DNA from 3 places in the Pseudomonas sp. BIGb0164 genome. Region 2 is predicted to be linked to each of the others. Evidence: predicted binding sites of a transcription regulator. Region 2 holds the regulator's gene; each other region holds the start of a gene.
The links. The regulator sigma-54, encoded in region 2, starts transcription at its own class of promoters, with help from an activator protein. The targets are predictions, from matches to a motif close to ANTGGCATNNANNTTGCTNT.

Region 1 (7,212 bases), on a different contig from region 2:
GCGTACGATCGTGGGTCTGGGGATGATGTGCCAGTACATGGTCATTGAAAGCTGGCTCAACGAGCAGGCAGACGCCAAGCAACGTGGCGTAGTGTTCAGTGGCTACATGATTGCGTCCTACCTGGGCCTGGTGCTGGGGCAATTGATTCTGGTCATGCACCCCCAGCTTGGACTTGAACTGCTGATGCTGGTCGCGGTGTGCTTTGCCCTGTGCCTGGTGCCGGTGGCCATGACTCGACGCATCCACCCCGCGCCGCTGCACCCGGCGCCGATGGAGCCGCGTTTCTTCATTAAGCGGGTACCGCAGTCGCTGAGTACGGTGCTGGGAGCAGGGGTGATCGTGGGTTCGTTCTACGGTTTGGCGCCGCTCTATGCGTCACAGCAAGGGCTGACGACCGAACAGGTCGGCCTGTTCATGGGCTGCTGTATTTTTGCCGGCCTGCTGGTGCAGTGGCCGTTGGGCTGGTTGTCGGACCGCTATGACCGGGCTTTGCTGATTCGCTGCTTTGCGTTGTGCCTCGCGGTGGCGGCATTGCCCCTGGCGATCCTGTCGCAGGTGCCGCTGGAGGTATTGTTCGTCGCCGGTTTCCTGTGTTCGCTGGTGCAGTTCTGCCTGTACCCGCTGGCCGTGGCGTTTTCCAATGACCACGTCGAAGGTGATCGCCGGGTGTCGCTGACCGCCATGTTGCTGGTGACCTACGGCATTGGCGCTAGCATCGGGCCGCTGCTGGCGGGTGTGGCGATGAAGCTGTTTGGCAGTCACATGCTCTATGCGTTCTTCAGCCTGTGTGCGTTGATCCTGGTGTGGCGTATCCGGCCGAAGGCGGTGACCAACTTGCATCAGGTGGACGACGCGCCGCTGCACCACGTGGCGATGCCTGACAGCATGTCCAGCTCGCCCCTGGTGGCTTGCCTTGACCCACGGGTGGATGAGGCGGTGGTGCAGGAACAGATGCAGGCCACGCCCGTGGATCCCGCGCCCGAAACCGATCCGGCGCCGGTGGTGGATGAGTCCGTTGTCGAAGGGCCGCCGCCGCCTCTGGACCCGGATGACCACCCTCACGACCTGAGCCGCGCGCGGCCCTGAAAGCAAAAACGGGCAGATCCCATCAGGATCTGCCCGTTTTTTATTGCGCTCGAAAAAGCTTAGAAGTCGTCGTCTTTATCGAAACGACGCGCTTCGCGCTGCAACTGGTACACGAAGCGCTCAACCTGGCGCTGCACCAGGCCGCTCATGTTGTGGAAACGCACGCCGGCAAAGGTGGTGTTGATCTTCTCTTCGAAGTGCAGGTAACGCAGCTCTACTGAGGTGGTCATGCTGCCAAAGGGCAGGGCCGCGATAAAGCGGTCGTAGACCTGGCCCAGTTGCAGGCGCTCGGAGATATCGCCTTCAAAGCGCAGTTTGCAGCCGGTGGCGGAGATGTCGAGCAACTTGCCGCTGATCGGCGCCTTGAGCTTCTCGCCACCCAATTCGATATTGACCAGTTGGGCCAGCTTCAATGCGGCGCGGAAGGCATTGCGACGCTGATGGTAGACCACCTCGTCGGGCATACTGCCGGTGTAGATGCGATGGCCGTCTTTTTCGCTGACGGTCAGGGTGCCCTTGCTTTCCCAGGCAACACGCACGCCGTCATGGAAACCCTCGATGCGGAACGGTTCGCCATTTTCGAGGTGGCGCTCACCGTCGCGCGGGATCATTTCGTCCAGGGCCAGCGTCCCGCTGTCCCGGTCAACGTCCACCAGGTAGCTTTGGAAGCGCTGGCTGCGTTCATGGAAAGTGATGATCAACGGATCATGGCTTTCTTGCAGCATCCGCAAAGTGCCGGCGATTTCCAGAGGCGTGGTGAGGACCTTGGGTGGCTGCGGGGCATCTTCCGCATTGAGGGCGTTGAACACGGTTCTTCCATCTCCAGACAAAATACGACTTCACGCAAGAACAGGCATTTTGCCAGCATGTAGCGCGCCTTGGATAGGGCGCGCTGAAAACCGGCGTCAGGCTTGGCTGCGAGTGCTTGGCTTGACCAGGCGCGAGGTGGAGCCTTGGGCGTTGTAGAGGGCCGGAGGCTCTCCGCCGTGGAGTATACGCAACTGGTTGGCGGTCGTGGCTTGCTGAAGCTGGATCGACTGACCGTTGAGCAGGTTGGCTTCCTGGCACTGGGCGAGCAATAGATTGAGGGCGTTGCTCTGTGCCAGCAGTTGGTCGCCGACCGAGGAGTGACTGGCCAGCTGTGCGAGGCCGTCGTGATCAGCCGGCAGGCCCAGGCTGATGAGAATCTGGCTGCGCTTCTTGCCATGCTGTTCCAGCAGCACAATCAGCGACTGCTTGCGTGCGAGGATTTCCTCCAGCAAGCGCATGTCCCGGCCGTACAAGGCCAGGGACTCTTCTTTGAGCAGCTCGAGCAAATGTTGCGTCGGCGCCAGATCGTCAATGATCAGTTGAAGCAAATGTTCGTCGTGGTGCATGGCTGGCCTTGGGTTTTAAGCGTCCAAAAGCCCTGCGCAGGCCTTTGCCTAGCGCTCGGCTTCGAAGTTAAGCAGCTTGCTGGCTACACGGTTGCTGTCGACTTTATAGCTGCCATCGGCGATCGCCTGTTTCAACTCGGCCACACGGGCTTTGTTGACTACCGGTTGATCGCGCAGCGAGTCAGTGACCTTCTGCAACTGTTGAGCCTCATTGCTCAGGTGTACCGATTCCCCGCTTTGGCTGGCACCGGCCTGCTCTGCCTTGGCGGGCAGGGGCTGGGACTTGGCATCTACGCTGTCCTTGGCACCGCTGGTGCGCGTAGAACCGGGCAAAGCCTGGGCGTTATTCAAACGGCTGAAATCAATGACCATAATAAAAAACCTCTGGGTATTTGGACGCTTGCCATGTTTTCGGCCATACCCGGACAAACTTTAGGCTCGATTGACAATAAACCTGTTTGCGCGAACGTCTGGCGCACAGTGTAGGAAAAGCTGGCGTCCGATACCAGTGATCTATAAAGCCACCTCGACTTGACCGGGGGCTGTCACCCGCGCCTTGATCACGCGGTTGGAATTCAGGTTTTTCACGCGGATCTGCTCGCTCATGCCGCCGTTGGACAGCGCCTCCCCGGGCATTTTCACGTTCAGCGCGCCGCTGCTGGCAGAGATGACCACTTGGTCGCCCTTGCGCACAACCTCGGCCTGCTCCAGATGCACCAGGGTTATCACCTGGTCAGTGACCATTGGTCGGGTCAATTTCTGCCCGATGGCCTGGTCCAGCGAAGTCAGGTAGCCCTGGTTGATCAGGCTGATATCCCGTTCACGTAGGGCGACGTCCTGGTCACCAATGATGCCGGTGCGCTTGAGCGGGCGGGTCACCACCACCACGTCACGGAACAGCTTGACCTGCGCCGGCACGAACACCGTCCAGGGCGACGCACCTTCACAGCGTACTTTTACCGTCACGCGGCCAATCGGCTGGGCCGGGCTTTCCAGGGTGGCTGTCAATTCCTTGTCGCACGCCGGCATGCGCAGGCGGGGGTCCAGCTGGTTGACCTGGATTTCGTAGCGCCCGGGCGTCTGGGTGGTCGCCAGATAATCTTCTACAGTGAACTCAAGAAAGCCCTGGGTGACGCCGATAAGTAGATCAGGCAAGGTGACGTTATCTGCGCGGGCCGTGGCCCCTGTGCCCATGGCAAGCAATGCCAGCGACGCACATAGGAAGCTGCGTAGTCGCTGCGGAGCAAGGCGTCGGGAAACTGTCGTTTTAAGGTTCATGACCAATAAAAAGCAAAGCTCGTGCCGTTTAATGTTGGGTACGCGTCGTACCCCTTAGGTTTTAGCGTAGGAGTCTGGGCATGGCAGGTGTAATGGATTCAGTAAACCAGCGCACACAGCTGGTAGGGCAGAATCGCCTGGAGTTGTTGCTTTTTCGCCTGGACGGCAAGCAGCTATATGGCATCAACGTGTTCAAGGTGCGGGAAGTGCTGCAGTGTCCCAAGCTGACGATCATGCCCAAGTCCAGCCCGGTGGTGTGTGGCGTTGCCAACATCCGCGGGGCGACGATCCCGATTCTTGACCTGGCCATGGCCACCGGTTCTGCCGGCTTGCAGGACCGTGAGAGCCCGTTCGTGATCATCACCGAGTACAACACCAAGACCCAGGGCTTCCTGGTGCGCTCGGTGGAGCGCATCGTCAACATGAACTGGGAAGAGATCCATCCGCCGCCCAAGGGCACCGGCCGCGATCACTACCTCACGGCGGTGACGCGGGTCGACAACCAGTTGGTGGAAATCATCGACGTGGAAAAGATCCTCGCCGAAGTGGCGCCGACCTCGGAGAACATCTCGGTGGGTGTGGTCGATGCCGAAACCGCGCACAAGGCTGTATCGCTGCGGGTGTTGACCGTGGATGACTCCTCCGTGGCGCGCAAACAGGTCACTCGTTGCCTGCAAACCGTCGGGGTGGAAGTGGTCGCGCTCAACGACGGCCGCCAGGCCCTGGATTACCTGCGCACGCTGGTGGATGAGGGCAAGAAGCCCGAAGAAGAATTCCTGATGATGATTTCCGACATCGAGATGCCGGAAATGGACGGCTACACACTCACGGCCGAGATACGCAACGATCCGCGCATGCAAAAACTACATATCATCCTGCATACTTCGTTGTCGGGTGTATTCAATCAGGCGATGGTCAAGAAGGTCGGCGCCGATGACTTCCTGGCCAAATTCCGCCCTGATGACCTGGCATCCCGGGTAGTCGACCGGATCAAGGCAGCAGATCACGGCTAGGGGATTTCCCCTGGCGGTCACACGATTTAAGAGGCGGTATCATTGTCTACGGGTAATTTGGATTTCGAACAGTTCCGGGTCTTCCTGGAAAAAGCCTGTGGCATATTGCTCGGTGAAAACAAGCAGTACCTGGTATCCAGCCGTCTCAACAAACTGATGGAACAGCAGGGCATCAAGTCGTTGGGTGAGCTGGTCCAGCGAATCCAGGGTCAACCGCGCAGCGGGCTCAAGGAGATGGTGGTCGATGCCATGACCACCAACGAAACCCTGTGGTTTCGGGATACCTACCCCTTCGAGGTGCTCAAGAGCAAAGTGCTGCCCGAAGCCATCAAGGCCAGCCCGGGCCAGCGCCTGCGCATCTGGTCGGCGGCGTGCTCCTCGGGGCAGGAGCCTTACTCGATCTCGATGGCTATCGACGAGTTCGAACGGACCAACATGGGCCAATTGAAGGCCGGTGCGCAAATCGTTGCCACCGACCTGTCCGGCACCATGCTCACCAACTGCAAGACCGGCGAGTACGACAGCCTGGCCCTGGGCCGTGGTTTGTCCCAGGAACGCCTGCAGCGTTACTTTGACCCGAAAGGGGCAGGGCGCTGGGCGGTCAAGGCGCCGATCAAGAACCGGGTGGAGTTCCGCTCGTTCAACCTGCTCGACAGCTACGCCAGCCTGGGCAAGTTCGACATGGTGTTCTGCCGCAACGTGCTGATCTACTTCTCGGCCGAAGTGAAGAAAGACATCCTGTTGCGCATCCACGGCACGCTCAAGCGCGGCGGCTATCTGTTCCTCGGTGCTTCCGAGGCGCTGAACGGTCTGCCTGATCATTACCAGATGGTGCAGTGCAGCCCGGGGATCATCTACCAGGCCAAGTAAGAGTTACGCGGTTAACAATGTGGGAGCGGGCTTGCTCGCGAATGCGGTTTGTCAGTCAGATATAAATTGACTGACCTGCCGCATTCGCGAGCAAGCCCGCTCCCACATTTGTTTTGCGGCAAGGTAAATGAAGGCGGCAACTCACCATTGCCGCTTTACTGGCGCCACGCGGAAACCCGTTGCCGCTTTTCTGGCATTGCCACCGGCAAACCCCTCGCAAACCCTTGAGTTACGGCCTTTTCGTTAATTGGCATGCGCCTTGCTATAACCCAGTTACGAAAAGCAGGTCAGCCTAAAGGTTTCCGCCATGAGCATCAGCTTCGATAAAGCGCTCGGTATCCACGAACAAGCCCTGGGCTTCCGCGCCCAGCGTGCTGAAGTCTTGGCCAACAACATTGCCAACGCCGACACCCCGAACTACAAGGCTCGGGATTTGGACTTCTCCGCCGTGCTCGCTGCACAGCAGGACAAGACCAAGAACGGCACCTTCGCCTTGAACGTGACCAATACCCGTCACATTGAAGCGCAAGGCCTGGGCAATGGTGACGAGTCGCTGCTGTATCGCACGCCGATGCAGCCGTCGATCGACCAGAACACCGTCGACGCCCAGCTGGAGCAATCGGCCTACGCCGAGAACTCGGTGAACTTCCAGGCCAGCTTCACCCTGCTCAACAGTAAATTCAAAGGGCTGATGTCAGCCCTGCGTGGAGAGTAAGCCATGTCCCTAGCCAGTGTTTTCAATATTGCCGGCAGTGGCATGAGCGCGCAGACCACGCGTTTGAACACCGTCGCCAGTAACATCGCCAACGCCGAGACCGTGTCTTCGAGCATTGACCAGACCTACCGCGCCCGTCACCCGGTGTTCGCCACCATGTTCCAGGGCGGCCAGAGCGGCGGCAGCGATTCGCTGTTCCAGAACCAGGATGCCGCCGGCCAAGGCGTGCAGGTGCTCGGCGTGGTTGAAGACCAGAGCAACCTGGAAGCCCGCTACGAGCCGAACCACCCGGCCGCGAACGAAAAAGGCTACGTGTACTACCCGAACGTCAACGTGGTCGAGGAGATGGCTGACATGATCTCTGCCAGTCGCTCGTTCCAGACCAACGCGGAAATGATGAACACCGCCAAAACCATGATGCAGAAGGTCCTGACCCTGGGTCAGTGATAAGGGGCGCCAAATAATGGCCATTGTTGATACCACTTCTACCAACACGGCGGTTCAGGACCTTTTCAACTCGAAGGTCAAGTCCGCGACAGACAACAGCAGCGTCGGTGATGCTTCCAAGGCGGCGACGGGCAACCAGTCGCTGGGCAAGGACGCATTCCTGCAACTGCTGGTGACCCAGCTCAAAAACCAGAACCCGCTGTCGCCTCAGGACAACGGCGCGTTCGTGGCGCAACTGGCGCAGTTCAGCAGCCTGGAAGGGATCAACACCCTGAACGATTCGGTGAACGCGATCTCCAGCAACTTCAGCTCGTCGCAAGCGCTGCAAGCGTCGTCGCTGGTGGGGCGTTCGATCATCACCCAGACCGACAAGGCCATGGTTGATACCAGCAAGAGCATGACCGGTTCGGTGGCGGTGACGGCGGC
Region 2 (7,212 bases):
TATCACGCCCAGCAGAACCGCATTGTCCTGATTGACCAGGCCAAGGTCGTCAGCACCGACGGCAACACCACGGAAGGTGAAAAAATCACCTATGACACCGTGAAACAGGTCGCCAACGCCGGTCGCGCCAATGGCAACAAGGTCACCGCACCTCGTCCGCGTATCGACATGGTTATCCAGCCGAAGAAGAAGGCCGAGTAATGGCAACCCTGAAAGCCCAGCATCTGGCCAAGGCCTACAAAAGCCGTCAGGTCGTGCGCGACGTCAGCCTGTCGATCGACAGCGGCCAGATCGTCGGCCTGCTCGGCCCCAACGGTGCCGGCAAGACCACCTGTTTCTACATGATCGTCGGCCTGGTCCAGGCAGATCAGGGCCGCGTACTGATCGACGACCTGGATGTCAGCCACCAGCCGATGCACGGTCGTGCTCGCGCCGGTATCGGCTATCTTCCCCAGGAAGCGTCGATCTTCCGCAAACTGTCGGTTTCGGACAACATCATGGCGATCCTGGAGACCCGCAAGGAACTCGACCGTGACGGCCGCCGCAAGGAGCTGGAAAGCCTGCTGCAGGAATTCCATATCAACCACATCCGCGACAACCTGGGCATGAGCCTGTCCGGTGGCGAGCGTCGCCGTGTGGAAATCGCCCGCGCATTGGCCACCGCGCCGAAGTTCATCCTGCTGGACGAACCGTTCGCCGGCGTCGACCCGATTTCGGTGGGCGATATCAAACAGATCATCCACCACCTCAAGGCCAAGGGGATCGGCGTACTGATCACTGACCACAACGTTCGCGAGACCCTCGATATCTGTGAAACCGCTTATATCGTCAACGATGGCCAATTGATCGCCGAAGGCGACTCCGCCACCATCCTGGCCAACGAACTGGTCAAGGAAGTGTACCTGGGCCACGAGTTCCGCCTGTAAGCGTCGCGGTGTCAGGCCGAACGCCAGCGCGCGCGGGAGTCAATAAAAACCTCAGTTTTTTTATTGTTACCGCGCTCTAGGCAAAGCCCCCGATATCAGGCATATAATTTGCTTATGTTTGGCGCTCACGCGCCCTGTCGTGGATGGCGCATTGCGCCGGCGAATAAGGTGTTAAGCCCCTGCCATGAAACCATCGCTAGTCCTGAGAATGGGCCAGCAGCTGACGATGACACCGCAGCTGCAACAGGCCATCCGCCTGCTCCAATTGTCGACCCTGGACCTGCAACAGGAAATCCAGGAGGCCCTGGAGTCCAATCCGATGCTCGAACGCCAGGAAGAAGGCGACGACTTCGACAATGCAGACCCGCTGGCTGACAACATCGAGCAAAAACCCAATTCCGACGTGCAGGAACCCTCCTATCAGGAAACCGCCCCGACGGTGGACAACCTGGAGGACGGCGAATGGAACGAACGCATTCCCAACGAGCTTCCCGTGGACACGGCCTGGGAAGACGTCTACCAGACCAGTGCCAGCAGCCTGCCAAGCAATGACGATGACGAGTGGGACTTTACCACCCGCACGTCCGCCGGCGAGAGCCTGCAGAGCCATCTGCTGTGGCAACTGAACCTGGCACCGATGTCCGACACCGATCGCCTGATCGCCGTCACCCTGATCGACTGCATCAATAACCAGGGCTACCTGGACGAAACCCTTGAGGAAATCCTTGAGGCATTCGACCCGGAACTGGACATTGAGCTGGACGAGATCGAAGCCGTCCTGCACCGAATCCAGCAATTCGAACCGGCCGGCATTGGCGCCCGGACCCTCAGCGAGTGCCTGCTGCTGCAATTGCGCCAACTTCCGGCCAAGACGCCTTGGCTTGCCGAGGCCCAGCGCCTGGTCAATGACTACATCGACCTGCTGGGCAGCCGCGACTACAGCCAGCTCATGCGCCGCATGAAGCTCAAGGAAGACGACCTGCGCCAGGTCATCGAGCTGGTCCAGAGCCTCAACCCACGCCCCGGTTCGCAGATCGAGTCCAGCGAAGCTGAATACGTCGTCCCTGACGTGATCGTACGCAAGGACAACGAGCGCTGGCTGGTGGAGCTTAACCAGGAGTCGGTACCACGCTTGCGCGTCAACCCGCAGTACGCCGGTTTTGTACGTCGTGCCGACACCAGCGCCGACAACACCTTCATGCGCAACCAGTTGCAGGAAGCGCGCTGGTTCATCAAGAGCCTGCAAAGCCGCAACGAAACCCTGATGAAAGTCGCCACCCAGATCGTCGAGCACCAGCGCGGCTTCCTGGAATACGGCGACGAGGCGATGAAGCCGCTGGTGCTGCATGACATCGCCGAAGCAGTGGGCATGCATGAATCGACGATCTCCCGGGTGACCACGCAGAAATTCATGCATACCCCACGGGGTATTTATGAACTGAAATACTTTTTCTCCAGCCACGTCAGCACCTCCGAAGGCGGCGAATGCTCGTCCACGGCGATCCGCGCGATCATCAAAAAACTGGTTGCCGCTGAAAATCAGAAAAAGCCATTGAGTGACAGTAAGATCGCTGGTTTACTGGAGGCACAAGGCATTCAGGTCGCCCGTCGAACCGTCGCCAAGTACCGCGAGTCCCTCGGGATCGCGCCTTCCAGCGAGCGTAAGCGTTTGATGTGACGGGCGGGCCACAGCGTTCCAGTGGCAGGCACCCCGGCCTGCCGCTTTATGCACTGGCAACGAAGGAGAAGCTGTATGCAAGTCAACATCAGTGGACACCAGCTGGAAGTCACCAAACCCCTGCGTGAATACACCGAAAGCAAGCTGAACAAGCTGGCAGGGCATTTTGACAAGATCACCAACGTGCAGGTCATCATGGAGGTCGATAAGCTCAAGCAGAAAATCGAGGCCACCCTGCACGTACCGAATGCAAAGCTCGTCGCCAATGCGGAGCATGAAGACATGTACGCGGCGATCGACTCGCTCTACGACAAGCTGGACCGCCAACTCATAAAGCATAAGGAAAAGAATCTGCACCTGATGCAAGGTACAGGTCGTTAACTCTCCCCCCATGATCCGACTTGAAACCATCCTGACCCCCGGCCGTTCCCTCGTGAACGTGCCGGGCGGCAGCAAGAAAAAAGCCCTCGAACAAATTGCCAACCTGATCGCGCGCGAAGTGCCGGATCTGGAGATGCAAGATGTCTTCGACGCGCTGATTGCCCGTGAAAAACTCGGCTCCACCGGTTTTGGCAACGGCATCGCCATCCCCCACTGCCGTCTCAAGGGTTGCGAAACACCTGTCAGTGCCCTGCTGCACCTAGAAGCTCCCATCGATTTCGACGCCATCGACGGCGCCCCGGTCGACCTGCTGTTTGTCCTGCTGGTCCCGCAAGCCGCCACCGATGCGCACCTGGAACTGCTTCGGCAGATCGCCAGCATGCTTGACCGCAAGGACGTACGCGACAAACTGCGCGGCGCCAGCAGCAATGAGGCGCTTTATCAGGTTGTCCTGGATGAACAGAACGGGCAGTAATCATGCGTTTGATCATCGTCAGCGGCCGCTCCGGCTCGGGTAAAAGCACCGCCCTCAATGTCCTTGAGGACAACGGCTTTTATTGCATCGACAACCTGCCGGCCGGCCTGCTGCCGGAGCTGGCGGAACGCGCACTGATCCACACCGAGCTGGCCCAGCCCCTGGTTGCCGTTTCGATTGATGCCCGCAACCTGCCCAGCCACCTTGAGCGTTTTCCGCAACTGCTCGAGGAGGTCAGGGCCAAGCATATTCATTGTGATGTGCTGTACCTGGACGCCGACGAAGAAACCCTGCTCAAGCGCTTTTCCGAGACCCGCCGACGTCACCCCCTCAGCAGCCCCCATCGCTCCCTGGCAGAAGCCATCGAGGATGAAACCAAGTTGCTGGGCCCGATCATTGACCTCGCCGACCTCAAGATCAACACCACCAGCCTCAATCTGTATCAGTTGCGCGATGCCATCAAGCTGCGCCTGCTCAACCAACCGGAACCTGGCACGGCGTTTCTCGTGGAGTCGTTCGGCTTCAAGCGCGGCATGCCGGTGGACGCCGACCTGGTGTTCGATGTGCGCTGCCTGCCCAACCCTTACTGGAAGCCGGAACTGCGCGAACAATCCGGGCTGGACTTGCCTGTAGCCGAATACCTGGCCGCGCAGCCGGATGTTGAAGAGATGTTCCAGGATATCTCCAGCTACCTGCTCAAATGGCTACCCCGCTTTGCCGCGAGCAATCGCGCGTACGTCACCATTGCCATCGGCTGCACCGGTGGTCACCACCGCTCCGTCTACCTGACCGAGCGCCTGGGCCAGGTGCTGCAACAAACCCTCAAGAACGTCCAGGTCCGCCACCGCGACCTTAGCTGAAAGGAACACCTGCGCGATGCCCGCTCTGGAAATTGAAATCATCAACAAGCTAGGCCTGCACGCCCGTGCCTCAGCCAAATTCGTCGGCGTGGCCGGGCAGTTTCCTTGCCAGATCCGCGCCGGTCGCACACCGGAATCGATGGTCGACGGCAAGAGCATCATGGCCATGATGATGCTGGCAGCCGGCAAGGGCACCAAGATTCACCTGAAGACGGAAGGCGAACAGGAAGACGAAGCCATGGCTGCACTGGTGGCGTTGATCAACAACTACTTCGACGAAGGCGAATAGCCCCATCCCTTGTAGAAGCCCGGCTTGCCCGGCGATGAGGCCTTTGAGTCAGGTGTTGGACCTGAGGACGCCATCGCCGGCAAGCCGGGCCCCTACAGAAGCGATTTATCCCAAGGCCGTGTCCATCACCATCATCAAGCAGAAGCCGATGCACAGCCCCAGGCTGGCGAGCTTTTCGTGACCATTGCGCCGCGACTCCGGGATGACCTCGTGGGTCACGACCAACAGCATCGCACCCGCCGCCAACGCCAACCCAAGCGGCAACAGCACTTCGGCCAGGCTGACCAGCCAGGCGCAAAGCACCGCGAATACCGGCTCCACCAAGCCTGACGCTGCGCCGATCAAGAACGCCTTGACCCGCGACATCCCCGCGCCGGCCAATACCAATGCAATCACCAGACCTTCGGGTACATCCTGCAAGGCGATGCCCATGGCCAGGCTGTCGGCATCTGGCATGCCACCGCCTGCGGAGACGCCCACGGCCATGCCTTCGGGAATATTGTGGGCAATGATGGCAAACACGAACAACCAGATACGTGGAGGAATCACAGGCTTATCCGGTGTGCCCACCAACATTTCCGGGCTCGCACCGGAGACCTTGCGGTCGACCAGGTACAGCCCGAAGGCGCCCAGCATGATGCCGAAGCTGATCAACCCACTGGCGCCCCAAGGCGAGAGCCCCAGGGTTTCAGCGGCGGCAATGCCCGGCACGATCAACGAAAACGCGGTCGCAGCCAGCATCACACCCGCCCCAAACCCCAATAAGGTATCGCTGAGTGCGACGGGCATCCGGCGAATCACCAACACCGGCACCGCGCCCAATGCGGTGCCGAGCGCGCAAATCGCCCCGCCCTGCAACGCCCGCAGGATGCGCGGTTCGAGGTCCAGCCAGGCCAGCCCGTGAGCCACCAGCAATGCAGTACCTGCCAACAGCAGCAGCGAGCCAAACGCATAACGAAACATTCGCCCGCTGCTGATCGCCAGTGTTTCAGTGCCCATAGTCGGCCTTAGATCTTGTTATTGGATGAATATCAGGCCAATGCGGCCTGGTAGCGTGCGGCGACTTCCGGCCAGTTGATGACGCTGTAGAAGGCGTTGATGTATTCGGGGCGGCGGTTCTGGTAGAGCAGGTAATAGGCGTGCTCCCAGACATCCAACCCCAAGATCGGCGTGTTGCCGCTCATCAACGGGCTGTCCTGGTTGCCGCTGCTTTCCACCACCAATGTCTTTTGCGGGGTGACGCTCAGCCACGCCCAACCGCTGCCGAAACGAGTCAGCGCGGCCTTGGTGAATGCTTCCTTGAAGCTGTCAAAACCACCCAATTGCTCATCGATGGCCTTGCCCAACGCGCCCTCTGGCTTGCCGCCGCCTTTTGGCGACATCACGGCCCAAAACAGTGAATGATTGGCATGGCCACCGCCTTGGTTGATGACCGCAGCCCGCAGTTTTTCCGGTAATTGCTGCACGCTGGACACCAGCCTCTCTACCGGCCAACCCGCAAACTCGGTGCCCTCGACCGCCGCGTTGAGGTTGTTGATGTAGGTCTGGTGATGCTTGGTGTAGTGAATCTCCATGGTTTGCGCATCGATATGCGGCTCAAGGGCGTCATAGGCGTAGGGCAAGGCTGGCAACGTGTAAGTCATCTCAATGGGCTCCGTAATAAGGACTGTGGCGGGTCGACGCATCCGTTTGCGCCGCAGTGCCGCCCAGCAAGCGGTGGGTACGAGGGTACTCACCGTGATCGCTGATGAAATTCAACAGCTCGACATAGGTCTTGCTGCTCTGGCGCAAGGCCGCTTCGCGCAGTTGCGGGCTCAGCCGTGGGTCCTGCATGGTCTGGAGCAGGCGTTGGTGAATAGCGCACAGGTATTCCGCGCTCTCCTCCGGCTGGTTCAGGCGCAAATGCAGGTCCGCCAGGTTGTGATGGGAAATGACGCAAGCCGCCACTGCTTCGTCGGCATCCGCCCAACGCTCGAATAACACTTGAGCCAGGGCCAAGGCTTGCAAATAAGCTTCCCGAGCGTCGACCAACTCGCCCGCCATAAAGCAGCGATTGGCCCGTTCGATCGTGCGTTTCCAGTGCTCCATGGTGAGCCTCCAAAGCAGGGTCGGTGGTTACACGCCGCCAGCCGTGAGCTTTTCCGGGTCCAGCAGGACCTCCAGTTGGCTACGGGGCAAGTCGGTGTGCTCGAGGGCGACATCAATCACCGGGCGGCCTTGCTGATAGGCCTTCTTGGCGATTTCAGCGGCCTTTTGGTAACCGATGATCGGGTTGAGTGCAGTGACCAGGATCGGGTTGCGCGACAAGGCTTCTTTCAGCTTGCCTTCGTTGACCTTGAAGCTCGCAATGGCCTTGTCTGCCAGCAAACGGCTGGAATTGGCGAGCAACTCGAGGCTGCCGAGCAGGTTTTGGGCGATGATCGGCAACATCACGTTGAGCTCGAAGTTGCCTGACTGGCCGGCCACGGTAATCACGGTGTCGTTGCCGATGACTTGTGCGGCCACCATGGCGGTCGCTTCCGGAATCACCGGGTTGACCTTGCCGGGCATGATCGAAGAGCCAGGCTGCAGGCCCTCCAGCTCGATTTCGCCCAGGCCCGCCA
Region 3 (7,212 bases), on a different contig from region 2:
GCGAAGTGTCCTCGGACGTGCTGGTGCTGGCCCTCAAGGGGTCGGACGAAAACGTCAAAGAGAAGATCTTCAAGAACATGTCCAAGCGTGCCTCGGAACTGTTGCGCGACGACCTGGAAGCCAAAGGCCCGGTGCGCGTCAGCGACGTGGAAACCGCGCAGAAAGAAATCCTCACCATTGCCCGCCGTATGGCCGAAGCCGGAGAAATCGTTCTCGGCGGGAAGGGCGGCGAAGAAATGATCTAAGGCGCCCCTGATGTCGAACAAAGATGAGGCGCCCAGCGATCTGATTCGCGCGCGGGATGTCGGCGGGTTCGACATCTGGTCGTTGCCCAGCTTCGATCCCCATGTGCCCGAGCCTGAGCCGGAGCCGGAGCCAGAACTGCCGGTGGAGTCCGAGGAAGTGCCGCTGGACGAAGTCCAGCCACTGACCCTCGAAGAGGTGGAGGCCATCCGTCAGGAGGCTTACAACGAAGGCTTCGCTGCCGGTGAAAAGGACGGCTTTCGCAGCACCACCCTCAAGGTCCGCCAGGAAGCCGAGGCCGCGCTGAGCGTCAAGCTGGCCAGCCTGGAGTGCTTGATGGGCACGCTGTTCGACCCGATTGCCGAGCAGGATTCGCAGATCGAAAAAGCCATGGTCGGCTTGGTGGAGCATATTGCCCGCCAAGTCATCCAGCGCGAACTGGTGCTGGATTCCAGCCATATCGAAAGCGTGATGCGCGAAGCCCTCAAGCTGCTGCCCCTGGGGGTCGGCAATGTGCGCTTGTACATCAACCCCCAGGATTTCGAACAGGTCAAAGCCCTGCGCGAGCGCCATGAAGAAACCTGGCGCATCGTCGAAGACGCCTCGCTGCAGCCCGGTGGTTGCCGCGTCGAGACCGAGCACAGCCGCATCGATGCCACGGTGGAAACCCGCATCAGCCAGATCATGGCCAAGCTGTTCGATCAACTTCACGAACAGGCCCTGCACCCGGCCGAGCCTGACCTGAGCGTTGAGCTGGACGCCCCCGATGCGCCTTGATCGCACCAGTTTCGCCAAGCGCCTGGGCGGTTATGCCGAGGCCACCGAGCTGCCCGGCCAGCCGATCCTCGAAGGGCGCCTGTTGCGCATGGTCGGCCTGACCCTCGAAGCCGAGGGCCTGCGCGCCGCCATGGGCAGCCGCTGCATGGTGATCAACGACGACAGCTATCACCCGGTGCAAGTCGAAGCCGAGGTGATGGGTTTTTCCGGCAGCAAGATTTTCCTGATGCCCGTGGGCAGCCTGGCGGGCATTGCTCCCGGTGCGCGCGTGGTGCCCTTGGCTGACACCGGCCGCCTGCCCATGGGCATGAGCATGCTCGGCCGCGTGCTTGATGGCGCTGGCCGTGCGCTGGACGGCAAGGGCGGTATGAAGGCCGAAGACTGGGTGCCGATGGACGGCCCCACCATTAACCCGCTCAACCGCAACCCCATCAGCGTGCCGCTGGACGTGGGCATCCGCAGCATCAACGGATTGTTGACGGTCGGCCGTGGCCAGCGTTTGGGTCTGTTCGCCGGTACCGGCGTGGGTAAGTCGGTGTTGCTGGGCATGATGACCCGTTTTACCGAGGCCGACATCATTGTGGTGGGGCTGATCGGCGAGCGGGGTCGTGAGGTGAAGGAGTTCATCGAGCACAGCCTGGGTGAAGAAGGCCTCAAGCGCTCGGTGGTCGTGGCCTCACCAGCGGACGATGCGCCGCTGATGCGTCTGCGCGCGGCCATGTACTGCACGCGCATCGCCGAATATTTTCGCGACAAGGGCAAGAACGTCCTGTTGCTGATGGACTCGCTCACCCGTTTCGCCCAGGCCCAGCGGGAAATCGCCTTGGCCATCGGCGAGCCGCCTGCTACCAAGGGCTATCCACCGTCGGTCTTCGCCAAGCTGCCCAAGCTGGTGGAACGTGCCGGTAATGCCGAGGCCGGGGGCGGCTCGATCACCGCGTTCTATACCGTATTGTCTGAAGGCGACGACCAGCAGGACCCGATTGCCGACTCGGCGCGGGGCGTGTTGGACGGCCATATCGTGCTGTCGCGGCGCCTGGCTGAAGAAGGGCACTACCCGGCCATCGATATCGAAGCCTCCATCAGCCGGGTGATGCCGGCCGTGGTTACGCCGGAACACATGACCCGTGCCCAGCACTTCAAGCAATTGTGGTCGCGTTACCAGCAGAGCCGCGACTTGATCAGCGTCGGCGCCTACGTGGCCGGGGGGGATCGCGAGACCGACTTGGCGATTGCCCTGCAACCGCAGTTGGTGACCTACTTGCGCCAAGGCCTCAACGACAAGATCAGCATGGGCGAGAGCGAAGCGCACCTGGGTACGATCTTCGCCCCGGCGCCCGGCGGCTAAGCCATGGCCAGCACCCGTTCGTCGCGTCTGGCCCCGGTGGTGGACATGGCCGAAAAGGCCGAGAAAACCGCTGTGCAACGCCTGGGGTATTTCCAGGGGCAGGTCCGCCTGGCCGAAAGCAAGTTGGGCGACCTGGAGCGTTTTCGCAGCGAATACCAGCAGCAATGGATCGAGCGCGGCAGTAAGGGGGTGTCCGGCCAGTGGTTGATGGGCTACCAGGGCTTTCTCAACCAGCTGGAAACCGCCGTCGGCCAGCAGCGCCAAAGCCTGGCCTGGCACCAGAACAACCTCGATAAAGCCCGTGAAAGCTGGCAAGCCGCGTTCGCCCGCGTCGAGGGCCTGCGCAAATTGGTGCAGCGCTACATCGACGAAGCCCGCGCCATCGAAGACAAGCGCGAGCAGAAGCTGCTCGACGAACTCTCCCAGCGCCTCCCGCGCCAATCCCAATTCTGAACTCCACCCCCGCATAACTGTAGGCGCCGGCTTGCCGGCGATAACGGTTTACCAGGCGCTGATGAGCCCGCCGATAGACCGCCATCGCCGGTAAGCCGGCGCCTACAGTTGAGGTGGGGTGTTGCTCAGATGCGGTTCGCCTGCTAAACCTTGTGTCATTGCCAATGACAAGGAGCAGTCGCATGTCAGTCGAATCAGAAGTATCCCTGGACGGGAAGAAGTTGACGATCGCGATCAAGGGGCGGTTCGATTTCGGCAGCCACCAGACGTTTCGGGATGCCTACGAGCGCTTCTACAAAGTGCCGGAGCTGTACGTCGTCGACTTGAAAGAAACCACCTACATGGACAGCTCCGCGCTGGGCATGCTCCTGCTGCTGCGTGATCACGCGGGTGGCGATGAGTCGGAAGTGCGAGTGGTCAACAGCAATTCCGATGTGCGCAAGATCCTCGCCATTTCCAACTTCGACAAGCTGTTCGACATCAGTTGAGCACCCTGGCCCCCGTCCCGGAACCGCTCACGATCCTGATCGCCGAAGACAGCGCCACCGATCTGCTGTTGCTGTCGACGATTGTGCGGCGCCAGGGCCACCAGGTGCTCACGGCCACCAATGGCGCTGAAGCCGTCGAGGTCTTCACCCGTGAGCGCCCGCAACTGGTGTTGATGGATGCGCTGATGCCGGTGATGGACGGCTTCGAGGCGGCGCGCCGGATCAAGCAGTTGGCAGGCGAAGAGCTGGTGCCGCTGATTTTCCTGACCTCCCTGCGCGAAAGCGAAGCCCTGGCCCGTTGCCTGGATGCGGGGGGTGATGACTTCCTGCCCAAACCCTATAACCAGCTGATTCTCGCCGCGAAGATCAACGCCATGGACCGCCTGCGGCGGTTGCAAGCCACGGTCTTGCAGCAGCGCGACCTGATCGCCAAACACCATGACTATCTCCTGCACGAGCAGCGGGTGGCCAAGGCGGTGTTCGACAAGGTTGCGCACTCGGGCTGCATCAATGCGGCGCCCAACATCCGCTACCTGCAATCGCCCTATGCGCTGTTCAACGGTGACCTGTTGCTGGCGGCCTACACACCGTCCGGTGACATGCACGTATTGCTCGGCGACTTCACCGGCCACGGCTTGCCGGCAGCCGTCGGCGCCATGCCCTTGGCTGAAGTGTTCTACGGCATGACGGCCAAGGGTTACGGCCTGGCGCAGACCTTGCGGGAGATGAACGCCAAGCTCAAGCGCATCCTGCCGGTGGACATGTTCTGCTGCGCCACGCTGTTATGCCTGAGCACCCAGCGGCGGGTGGTGGAGGTATGGAACGGCGGCATGCCCGAAGGCTATGTGCATGAAGTCGCCACCGGCAAGCGTACGCCGCTTGAATCGAGGCATTTGCCGTTGGGGGTGTTGTCGGCGCAAGCGTTTGATGACAGCACCGAGGTGTGGCCCATGGCGTTGGGCGACCGGGTGTTTTTGCTGTCTGACGGCGTGCTGGATACCGCTGACGCCAATGACCAACTGTTTGGCGTCGAGCGCCTGCAACAGGTATTTGCCGCCAACCGCGAGCCCGACCGCCTGTTCGAAGACATCGAGCAGGCGTTGGCCGCGTTTCGCGGTGAAGTGCGCGATGACGTCAGTCTGGTCGAGATCACCTTGCAGCCCGGCCAGTCGTTGCGCACAGCGCAACCGCTGTATGCCGACAGCGGCCAGTCGTGCCCGCTGGACTGGTCGGTCAGTTTCGAATTCCGTGGGCAGACCCTCAAAAGCTACAACCCGTTGCCGTATTTGTTGCAACTGTTACTGGAGATTCATGGCTTGCGTGAGCAGAGCGGGGCGCTCTACAGCGTCATGGCCGAGCTGTACTCCAACGCGCTGGAGCATGGCGTGCTGGGCCTGGATTCGCGGCTCAAGCGTGATGCCGAGGGGTTCGCCCACTACTATCGCCAGCGCAACGAACGGCTGGCGCAACTGAGCAGCGGTTATGTGCGCGTGCATGTGCAGGTGGTGCCGACCGACACCGGTGGCAAGATGTTGTTGCGCCTCGAAGACAGCGGCCCCGGGTTCGACGTGGAAAAGATGCTGGCCCGGCCGTTGGACGTTGACCGTCTGTCTGGCCGGGGGTTGAGCCTGGTGCGTCAATTGAGCAGCAATGTACGCTGGTCTGACGGTGGGCGCAGTGTGTGCGTGGAGTTTTGCTGGGGGGCTCTGGCATAATCCGCCGATTCTTGATCAAGGAGCGAGCAAGTGGCTGAGATTCATCTGGACCCGGACGTGCTCTCGGGTTTGCAGGAAGTCATGGAAGGCGAGTACCCCAAGTTGCTCGATACCTTTCTCGATGATTCGCAAAAACGTGTCGAAGCGCTGCGCAAGGCGCGCGACGATGCCAAGGCGTTGGGGCGGATTGCCCATAGCTTCAAGGGCAGCAGCGGCAACCTTGGGGCGGTGCGGTTGGCGCAGTTGTGCCAGCGGCTGGAGGTTGAGTCGGCGGGGGCTGCGGCGGACCTTGGGGATTTGGTGGATCAGATTGATCATGAGTTTGCTTTGGTTCGGCCGCTTTATGAGTCGGAGCGGGGGCGGTTTGGGGTTTGATCTGGTTTGAGTTTGAGTACATATCCATTTCTACGGTAACGGCTGCTGGCGGTTCCGCTCTTACAGCGGGTCACTTTCGAAAAGCGCGAAAGTAACCAAAGCGCTCTTGCCCCAACACTCGGCACCTCGCCTAGGCTCGGTGTGCCCTCACTCCGGCTTTGGAGCGTGGGCCGCCGCGATGGGCCATCCTTGGCCCAGCGCGGCTAACCCGGCGTCCTGCCGGGTTACCCACGCTCCAAAGCCTGCGTTCGGCCAGCGTGTTTGACGGGGCGCCTCAGATCAAAATCAAAAGCAAGAGCACGGCGGCCTAGTAGCCGACCTGAGTGGTGAGGATCAAAGGCGAAGAACTATCGCTGGTTTGATTGGGTTTGTCGGGTGTATCAAGGTGTATGACGCGACGCCATCACTGTGGGAGCTGGCTTGCCTGCGATGGCATCTATGCGGTGTACCTGATTCACCGAGGTGTCTGCATCGCCGGCAAGCCAGCTCCTACACGTATCTGCTTTTGATCTAACCACTCAAGCCGGCTGTCAGGCCGCTGTGCTTTTGCTTTTGATCTTGATTTTGATTTTGATCTTAGGCGCCCCGTCAAACACGCTGGCCGGAATTCGGCAGGGATTTGGGGGGTAAGCCGGCAGGACGCCGGCTTAGCCGCCCCGCGCCATGGATGGCGCGTGGCGGCGGCCCCCCAAATCACTGTCGAATTACGGGTATGCCGAGCCTAAGCGAGGCACCGAGTGTTGGGGCAAGAGCCCTTTGGTTACTTTGGGCTGGGCCGGCATTCCGGCTTTTCCAAAGTGACCCGCCGTAAGGGCGGAACCCATACCAGCCATCACCCAAATAACGGATATGTACCCCGCAAACCCAACCAACCCCAAAACCTGGCCCGACTCTTGCTCTACCTCCCAATACTGCATCCCCGATCCCCAATGCAGTGGAGACCTTTACCTATGCCAGTCGCCCCGAACACCCTCCTTCAGGCTGCCCCCGCAGCCAAGCCTCAAGCGCCCGCCGCGACACCTCCGGCAGCGGCTGCGGCCCCACAGGACAAGGGCCCTGGCTTCGCTCAGGTGTTCGCCAGCCAAGGCGCCAAGCCGACGGTAAAGACCGACGACACCCCGTCCAAGCCTTCTCGTGACAAGACCTCCGACGCCAGCGCCAAGCCTGCTGACAACAGCAGCAAGCCTGCCGCCAGCACGCCAGCGGTTGCCGATAGCGGCAAACCCTTGCCTGCCACGCCGCCGGCCAAGTCCGATGACAGCGCCAGCAGCGACGACGACAAACCCACCGACCCGTCCCTGGTGCAGCAACCCCCGGTTGACCCCGTCGTCGACCCGGCGCTGATTGCCACCGTTACCCCTGTGGCCGTGCCGGTCCCTGTGCCGACGGTGACGCCGACGCCTGCCGCTGCGCCTGAAGAGCCCCAGCCGGTGGTGGCCGCTCCTGTGGCGGCCACCGACGAAGCCAAGCAACCCGCTTTCGACCCTTCCGCCGACCCGCTGGATTCGATGCCCGCCGTGCGCCTGGCGATGGAGCAGGGCGGTCACGTCTCCGCCAGCAGCCAGACGCCGCAAAAAGCCGCGCCTGCGCCGACTCAGGACCAGCCGACCGCCGCGCAAAACTTCGCCGCAGGCCTGGCCAACATGGTCGACCAGCAGGCCGCCAAGGACAGCACCGACACCGGTGGCGACAAGACCTTCAGCAGTCTCATCGACGGTGGCCTCAAGGACTTGAAGGACGCCAGCAGCGATACCCGTGTCGATGACTTCGCCAACCGTCTGGCGGCGCTGACCCAGGCCGCCACGCCGAAAAC

Region 1: flgB (flagellar basal body rod protein FlgB) is a predicted target of sigma-54. The motif match lies at 5,871-5,890, and genes of this name have one in related genera.
Region 3: M2394_RS20595 (flagellar hook-length control protein FliK) is a predicted target of sigma-54. The motif match lies at 6,280-6,299, and genes of this name have one in related genera.

Annotation. Positions count from the first base shown of each region.
Region 1 is NZ_JANUEA010000005.1:314,401-321,612, reverse strand. Features, by position in the region: gene M2394_RS15740 (MFS transporter) at 1-1,087, shown strand, start outside; gene M2394_RS15735 (flagellar brake protein) at 1,147-1,896, opposite strand; gene M2394_RS15730 (flagella synthesis protein FlgN) at 1,993-2,463, opposite strand; gene flgM (flagellar biosynthesis anti-sigma factor FlgM) at 2,512-2,835, opposite strand; gene flgA (flagellar basal body P-ring formation chaperone FlgA) at 2,977-3,741, opposite strand; gene M2394_RS15715 (chemotaxis protein CheV) at 3,822-4,754, shown strand; gene cheR (protein-glutamate O-methyltransferase CheR) at 4,797-5,624, shown strand; gene flgB (flagellar basal body rod protein FlgB) at 5,932-6,339, shown strand; gene flgC (flagellar basal body rod protein FlgC) at 6,343-6,786, shown strand; gene flgD (flagellar hook assembly protein FlgD) at 6,803-7,212, shown strand, end outside.
Region 2 is NZ_JANUEA010000002.1:616,176-623,387, forward strand. Features, by position in the region: gene lptA (lipopolysaccharide transport periplasmic protein LptA) at 1-201, shown strand, start outside; gene lptB (LPS export ABC transporter ATP-binding protein) at 201-926, shown strand; gene M2394_RS06760 (RNA polymerase factor sigma-54) at 1,111-2,604, shown strand; gene hpf (ribosome hibernation-promoting factor, HPF/YfiA family) at 2,680-2,985, shown strand; gene ptsN (PTS IIA-like nitrogen regulatory protein PtsN) at 2,996-3,460, shown strand; gene rapZ (RNase adapter RapZ) at 3,463-4,320, shown strand; gene M2394_RS06780 (HPr family phosphocarrier protein) at 4,337-4,609, shown strand; gene M2394_RS06785 (ZIP family metal transporter) at 4,715-5,608, opposite strand; gene M2394_RS06790 (superoxide dismutase) at 5,641-6,252, opposite strand; gene M2394_RS06795 (hypothetical protein) at 6,254-6,697, opposite strand; gene M2394_RS06800 (lyase family protein) at 6,725-7,212, opposite strand, start outside.
Region 3 is NZ_JANUEA010000007.1:409,624-416,835, reverse strand. Features, by position in the region: gene fliG (flagellar motor switch protein FliG) at 1-245, shown strand, start outside; gene fliH (flagellar assembly protein FliH) at 256-1,020, shown strand; gene fliI (flagellar protein export ATPase FliI) at 1,010-2,368, shown strand; gene fliJ (flagellar export protein FliJ) at 2,372-2,821, shown strand; gene M2394_RS20610 (STAS domain-containing protein) at 3,004-3,309, shown strand; gene M2394_RS20605 (fused response regulator/phosphatase) at 3,306-5,024, shown strand; gene M2394_RS20600 (Hpt domain-containing protein) at 5,055-5,399, shown strand; gene M2394_RS20595 (flagellar hook-length control protein FliK) at 6,350-7,212, shown strand, end outside.